DNA from 2 places in the Nonomuraea sp. NPDC003804 genome. Region 1 is predicted to be linked to the other one. Evidence: riboswitches for the same ligand, from Rfam matches in the RefSeq annotation. Region 1 holds a riboswitch; the other holds the start of a gene.
What was found. A riboswitch is a leader RNA that binds a small molecule or an ion and turns the genes downstream of it on or off. The one in region 1 is predicted to bind glycine.
Positions count from the first base shown of each region.

Region 2: linked by a shared signal. The riboswitch ahead of gcvT (glycine cleavage system aminomethyltransferase GcvT) and the one ahead of gcvP (aminomethyl-transferring glycine dehydrogenase) in region 1 are both predicted to bind glycine.

Region 1 covers NZ_JBEXMT010000005.1:7,987-11,473, reverse strand. Annotated here, with positions in the region: gene ABZX22_RS08000 (MerR family transcriptional regulator) at 1-540, shown strand, start outside; gene ABZX22_RS07995 (bifunctional nuclease family protein) at 737-1,207, shown strand; gene ABZX22_RS07990 (MerR family transcriptional regulator) at 1,401-2,021, shown strand; glycine riboswitch at 2,056-2,147, shown strand; gene gcvP (aminomethyl-transferring glycine dehydrogenase) at 2,295-3,487, shown strand, end outside.
Region 2 covers NZ_JBEXMT010000030.1:126,420-129,906, forward strand. Annotated here, with positions in the region: gene ABZX22_RS34255 (amino acid deaminase/aldolase) at 1-553, shown strand, start outside; gene ABZX22_RS34260 (DUF3618 domain-containing protein) at 647-973, opposite strand; gene bcp (thioredoxin-dependent thiol peroxidase) at 1,070-1,543, shown strand; tRNA gene ABZX22_RS34270 (tRNA-Leu) at 1,623-1,706, shown strand; glycine riboswitch at 1,756-1,853, shown strand; gene gcvT (glycine cleavage system aminomethyltransferase GcvT) at 1,983-3,068, shown strand; gene gcvH (glycine cleavage system protein GcvH) at 3,065-3,454, shown strand.

The DNA of each region.
Region 1 (3,487 bases):
CTGATCGAGCCCGAGCGCAGCCCCTCGGGCTATCGCAAGTTCACCTACATGCACGTGGAGCAGCTGCGCTTCATCCTCACCGAGCAGCGCGACCACTACCTGCCGCTGCGCGTCATCAAGGACAGGATGGCCGACGAGCTCGGCCGTCCCCGGGCGCTGCCCGAGACCAAGGAGGTCCGGTTCAGCCGCGCCGAGCTGCTGGAGGCCAGCGGGCTCGACGACGAGACCCTCACCGAGCTGGAGGACTACGGCCTGCTCGCGCCGGTCGCCCGGCGCTACGACGAGGACGCGGTCAAGGTGGCGCGCAGCGTCGGCGCCCTGGCCCGGTACGGCCTGCACGCCCGGCACCTGCGCGCGGTCAGGGCCGCCGCCGAGCGCGAGGCCGGTCTGGTGGAGCAGGCCGTCGCCCCCATCCTCAAGCGGCGCGCTCCGGGCGCCATCGGCGAGGCCGACGAGACGGCCAGGCAGCTGTCCGGCCAGTTGCTCGAGCTGCACGCCGCTCTGTTGCGCACCGCCGTCCGCTCGGCCCTGGGCGGCTGACCCGCAGGGCGGCATCCCGAAAAAACCGGAAATTCCGCTCGCCCGCTGCCGTCGGGGATGCGGGCGCCCGCCGAGGCGGCCCGGGAGCCCGGTAGGTTGGCGGGAAGCCTCGGGGGCAGGGGATATTACCTACCCAGTGGGTGTTACGTTGAAGTGCGGTAGATGCGGCCCATGGATCGTGAATTCGGAGCAGCCCGTGTTGCAGATGGAGGTAGTGGGCGTTCGCGTTGAAATGCCCACAAATCAGCCGATCGTTCTGCTCAAGGAGGCGCAGGGTGAGAGGTTTCTCCCGATCTGGATAGGAATGACCGAAGCCACGGCCATCGCGCTCGCCCAGGCGGAGGAACCGCCGCCCAGGCCCTTGACCCACGACCTGTTCAGGGACGTGCTGAGCGCGTTGGGCGTCGGCCTGCGTGCGGTCAACATCGTCGCTCTGCGTGACGGGATCTTCTTCGCCGATCTGGTCTTCTCCAACGGCGTGGAGGTCAGCGCGCGCCCCTCCGACTCCATCGCCCTCGCGCTGCGCACCGGTGCGCGGATCTTCGCCAGCGAGGAGGTCGTGCAGGAGGCCGGAGTGATCATCCCCGATGACCAGGAGGATGAGGTGGAGAAGTTCAGGGAGTTCCTTGACACCATCACGCCCGAGGACTTCGGACGCGCGGGGTAGGACTCCCTTCGTGAAGGCTCGTACCCTTGGTCGCCACCTGGGGTACGCATTTCACTGCATTTACGCTTCGCGACGCGCCGAGCCGGATCGTTGACTGCGGATGGTCACGGTCCTACGGTGCAAGTGAAACCTGTGGTTGTCATTTACGAACCCCCAGATCAGACCACGGGATGAGAGAAAGCCGGAGGTCCGCGTGGCGGTCAGCAGCGGCGAGGGAAAGACGGCCGGCCAGGAAGATCCGGTGCGGCGCGAAACCGCGCGCCAGCGTGCCGGTGAGCAGGGCCTGCTCTTCGACGAGCAGCCCACGACGCTGCCTGCCGACATCGGCTATCGCGGCCCCACGGCCTGCGCGGCGGCCGGCATCACCTACAGGCAACTGGACTACTGGGCGCGCACGGGCCTGGTCGAGCCGACGATAAGAGCCGCGCACGGATCCGGCTCGCAGCGGCTCTACAGCTTCCGCGACATCCTGGTGCTCAAGGTCGTCAAGCGGCTGCTCGACACCGGCGTGTCGCTCCAGCAGATCCGCACCGCCGTACAGCACCTGAGAGATCGGGGCGTCGGCGACCTGAGCAGGATCACGCTCATGAGCGACGGCGTCAGCGTCTACGAGTGCACCTCGGCCGACGAGGTCATCGACCTGCTGCAAGGCGGTCAGGGAGTGTTCGGTATCGCGCTCGGCAGGGTCTGGCGCGAAGTCGAGGGATCGCTCGCGGAGCTGCCGGGGGAACGAGCGGCGGTCGAGGACACCGTCCCGGCCGACCATCCCACTGACGAACTCGCCCAGCGCCGCAGAGCCCGGCGAATGGGCTGATTCCCGGACGCTGGTAGCCTAGGGCTGGAGCCGACGACCCCGAGCGGGAGAGTCCCCGGGCCACCGGGGCGCCGAAGGAGCAACCCTCCCCGGAATCTCTCAGGCACCCAGTACCGCTCGGACGAGGCCACTCTGGAAAGCAGGCACGCCCGCCAGGCGCGTCTCACCGACGGTGCAAGCCCGCGACCCCGCGGGCGAACCTCTCAGGTTGATGACAGAGGGGGAGACCCGGCAGACGCCCGTGCTCTCCACCAGCCTTGGGAGGCAGTTTCCATGACCGAGCCCCTCAGCGACCTCGCTGCACCGCCGTTCGCGACCCGCCACATCGGTCCCTCGGACGGCGAGCAGGCCAAGATGCTGGAGGCGGTCGGCTTCGAGTCGGTCGCCGACCTGGTAGCGGTGGCCGTACCCGAGGCCATCAGGGCCAAGGACCAGCTGAAGCTGCCCGTCGCGGCGGGCGAGAGCGAAGTGATCGCCGAACTGCGGGCGCTGGCCGGCCGCAACCAGGTGCTCACCTCCATGATCGGCCTGGGCTACTACGACACCGTCACCCCCGCGGTGATCAGGCGCAACCTGCTGGAGAACCCGGGCTGGTACACCGCCTACACGCCCTACCAGCCGGAGATCTCCCAGGGTCGCCTGGAGGCGCTGCTCAACTTCCAGACCGTCGTCTCCGACCTGACCGGTCTCGACGTGGCCGGTGCCTCCCTGCTGGACGAGGCCACCGCCGCCGCCGAGGCGATGACGCTGGCGCGCCGCGCGGGCAGGTCCAAGAGCAACGTCTTCGTCGTCGACGCCGACGCGCTGCCCCAGACCAAGGCCGTGCTGGCCACCCGGGCCGAGCCGCTGGGCATCGAGCTGGTCGTCGACTCCCTCGACGGTGAGCTGCCCGAGTGCTTCGGCGTGCTCGTGCAGTACCCGGGCGCCTCCGGCCGCCTGCGCGACTTCCGCGCCCTGGCCGAGGCCGCCCACGCGGGCGGCGCGCTGGTCGTGGCCGCGGCCGACCTGCTGTCGCTGACGCTGGTCGCGGCCCCCGGCGAGCTCGGCGCCGACATCGCCATCGGCTCCTCGCAGCGCTTCGGCGTGCCGTTCGGCTTCGGCGGCCCGCACGCCGCCTACATGTCGGTCCGCGAGGGCCTGCAGCGCCAGATGCCGGGCCGGCTCGTCGGCGTGTCGGTGGACGCCGACGGCGACCCCGCCTACCGCCTGGCCCTGCAGACCCGCGAGCAGCACATCCGCCGCGAGAAGGCCACCAGCAACATCTGCACCGCCCAGGTGCTGCTGGCCGTCATCGCCGGCATGTACGCCGTCTACCACGGCCCCGAGGGCCTGCGCCGCATCGCCCAGCGCACCCACCGCATGGCCGTCACGCTCGCCGCGGCCCTGCGCGCCGGCCGTGTCGAGATCGTCCACGACGGTTTCTTCGACACCGTGCTGGCCCGCGTGCCCGGCAAGGCGGCCCAGGT
Region 2 (3,487 bases), on a different contig from region 1:
GCAGGCCCGCTCGGCCCGCGAGCTGATCGTACGGCGCGGCCGCATCGTCAACGCCGTCAGGCAGGTCGCCGACCTCGAGTTCGTCAACGGCGGCGGCACCGGCAGCGTCGACCGCACGGTCAGGGAGAAGGCCGTCACCGAGTGCGCGGCCGGCTCGGGCTTCTTCCACCCCAGGCTCTTCGACTTCTACCGGGGCTTCAGCGGCCGTCCCGCCGCGCTGTTCGCCCTTCCGGTCGTCCGGCGTCCAGGGCTCGGCGTGGTGACCGTGCTCGGCGGCGGCTACCTGGCCTCAGGGGCGCCGGGGCCGTCGCGGCTGCCCCAGCCGTACCTGCCGCCGGGGCTGCGCTACTCCTCCGACGAGGGCGCGGGCGAGGTGCAGACCCCGCTGCTCGGCCAGCCCGCCGAGGACCTGCGCGTCGGCGACAGGGTGTGGTTCCGCCACGCCAAGTCGGGCGAGCTGTGCGAGCGGTTCGCGAGCCTGCTGCTGGTCGAGGGTGACAAGGTCGTCGAGGAGGTCCCGACCTACCGGGGTGAAGGCAGGACCTTCCTCTGACCCGCCACCCTCCGGCTCGGCGCCCGCGAGGGTGCGTGGCGCCCGTCCTCCGGCCCCTCGCGGGGCGCCCGGCGGGCCGGTGACGCCTGCCCGTCAGCGCCTGCGGCGCCGGCGCCACAGGACGATCGCCGCGCCCACGACCAGCACCGCGCCCACGGCGATCAGCGCCGAGCCGACAGGCCGCTCGTCCTCCCACAGGTCCCCGGCGTCGTCGTCGTAGCGCACCGGCCGCGGCGTCACCCCCACGAGATCGCCGACCGACGCCACGAAGTGCTCGGCCCTCGACTTGACCTCGTCCATGCTGCGCTGGGCCACCCGCTTGGGGCTCACCCGGTCGGCGATGGCGTCAACGGTCCGCGCGAGCTCGGCGCGCGTCCGGGTGATCCTGCGCTCCAGCTCTTCAGGGTCGGTCTCGGCCATGGCTCTCCTTTCTCAGGGTGATCAGTCTGTCAGGTCGCGCCGCCGTACCGCACGGCGGGCGAAACGTGTCCCTCCGATTGGGGTTAGGTTGAGCCCGTGACCGAAACCAAGCTCCAGCCAGGAGACGCCGCTCCGGACTTCACGCTCCCCGCGGCCGACGGCGGCGCCGTCTCTCTCGACGCCTACCGCGGCAAGCGCGTCATCCTGTACTTCTACCCCGCCGCCATGACGCCCGGATGCACCAAGCAGGCGTGCGACTTCCGCGACAACCTCGGTCAGCTGACCGACGAGGGTTTCGTCGTTCTCGGCGTCTCCAAGGACAAGACCGACAAGCTGGTGAAGTTCGTCGAGCGCGACGCGCTGACCTTCCCGCTGCTGTCCGACGTCGACCTGGAGATCCACAAGGCCTACGGCGCGTACGGCGCCAAGAAGCTGTACGGCAAGGAGGTCGTCGGCGTGATCCGCTCGACCTTCGTCATCGGCCCCGACGGGAAGATCGAGCAGGCGCTCTACAACGTGAAGGCGACGGGCCACGTGGCCGGTCTGAAGAAGAAGCTCGGCCTGGCCTGAGGTTTGCGATCAAGTCCGCGGGCTTGATCGCAAACGAGTATCTCGGCCCCGGCCCGGGCGCTAAGCTGATGGCGGTTGCGCGGGCGTGGCGAAATCGGCATACGCGGCAGGTTTAGGTCCTGTTGGTGGTGACACTGTGGGGGTTCGAGTCCCCCCGCCCGCACCTTTCCCTTGATGGCCGGATCCGTACTAGTCTTGCCTACGGACACCGATGAACCCACGCGGGAGAGCGTCCTGGCACCCGGCCAGGACCCCTGAAGGAGCAAGCACTCCCCGCGAACCTCTCAAGGCAAAGGACCGCGCGGGCAAGGTGACCTCTGGAAAGCAGGCCTGCGGGGCCTCGCCGAAGGTGAAAGTCCGGCAAAACCGGGTGAAGCTCTCAGGCACCGATGACAGAGGGGGAGGATCCTGGCATCCAACCCATCCTGAGGTGCGAACAATGTCCCGACCGACACCGCTACGAGACGTACACGAGAGTCTCGGCGCGACGCTGACCGACTTCGCCGGCTGGTTGATGCCGCTGCGCTACGGGAGCGAGTCCGCCGAGCACAAGGCCGTACGCGAGCGGGCCGGGCTGTTCGACCTGTCCCACATGGGGGAGATCTTCGTGACCGGCCCGCAGGCCGGCGAGGCGCTCGACTACGCGCTGGTCGGCCACCTGTCCGTGCTCGCGCCCGGCCGCGCCCGCTACACGATGATCGTCAACGAGCAGGGCGGGGTCCTCGACGACCTCATCGTCTACCGCCTGGCCGACGACGAGTACATGGTCGTCGCCAACGCCTCCAACTACCCCATGGTCGCCGAGCGGCTCACCGAGCGCGCCGAGGGCTTCGACGCGGTCGTCGACGACCGCTCCGACCAGTACGCGCTCATCGCGATCCAGGGCCCGCGCGCCCAGGAGATCCTCGCCACGCTCACCGACGCCGACCTCGCGGGCCTGAAGTACTACGCCGGCCTGCCCGGCACGGTCGCCGGCGCCGAGGCGCTCATCGCCCGCACCGGCTACACCGGCGAGGACGGCTTCGAACTCTTCGTCGCCAACGCCGACGCCGTCGCGCTGTGGCACGCGCTGGCCAAGGCCGGCGAGCCGTACGAGATCATGCCCGCCGGCCTGTCCAGCCGTGACACGCTCCGCCTCGAGGCCGGCATGCCGCTGTACGGCAACGAGCTCGGCGTCTCGCTCACGCCCTTCGACGCCGGCCTCGGCCGCGTGGTGAAGTTCGACAAGCCCGGCGACTTCGTCGGCAGGGCCGCGCTCGAGCAGGTCAAGGACGTCCCGCCGCGCCGCCGCCTCGTCGGCCTGGTCGCGACGGGTCGCAGGGTCCCTCGCCATGGGTTCCCTGTCACCAGTGACGGGGCCGTCGTGGGCGAGGTGACCAGCGGCGCGCCGTCGCAGACCCTCGGCAAGCCCATCGCGATGGCGTACGTGGACACTGGGATAGAAGAAGGTCTGGCCGTTGACATCCGGGGCAGCCAAGAGGGCGTGGACCTGGTTGAGCTGCCTTTCTACAGGAGGAACAAGTGAGCAGCATTCCCGACGATCTGAGCTACACCAAGGAGCACGAGTGGGTCGCCGGACTCGACGACGGCCTGACCCTGACGGTGGGCATCACGGCCTATGCCGCCGAGGCGCTGGGCGACGTGGTCTATGTGCAGCTGCCCGAGGTCGGTGCGACGTTCGACGCCGGTGACTCGATCGGCGAGGTCGAGTCGACCAAGTCCGTGAGCGAGATCTACGCCCCTGTCTCCGGCGAGGTCGTCGAGGTCAACCAGGCCGTCGTGGACAAGCCCGACCTGGTCAACAGCGAGCCGTACGGCGAGGGCTGGATGTTCAGGGTGCGCGTGTCCGGCGACCCCGAGGACCTGCTGAGCGCGGAGGAGTACACCGCGCTCACGTCAGGCGACAACTGACACACCCGCCGGGGTCCGTCCGGGCCCCGGCAT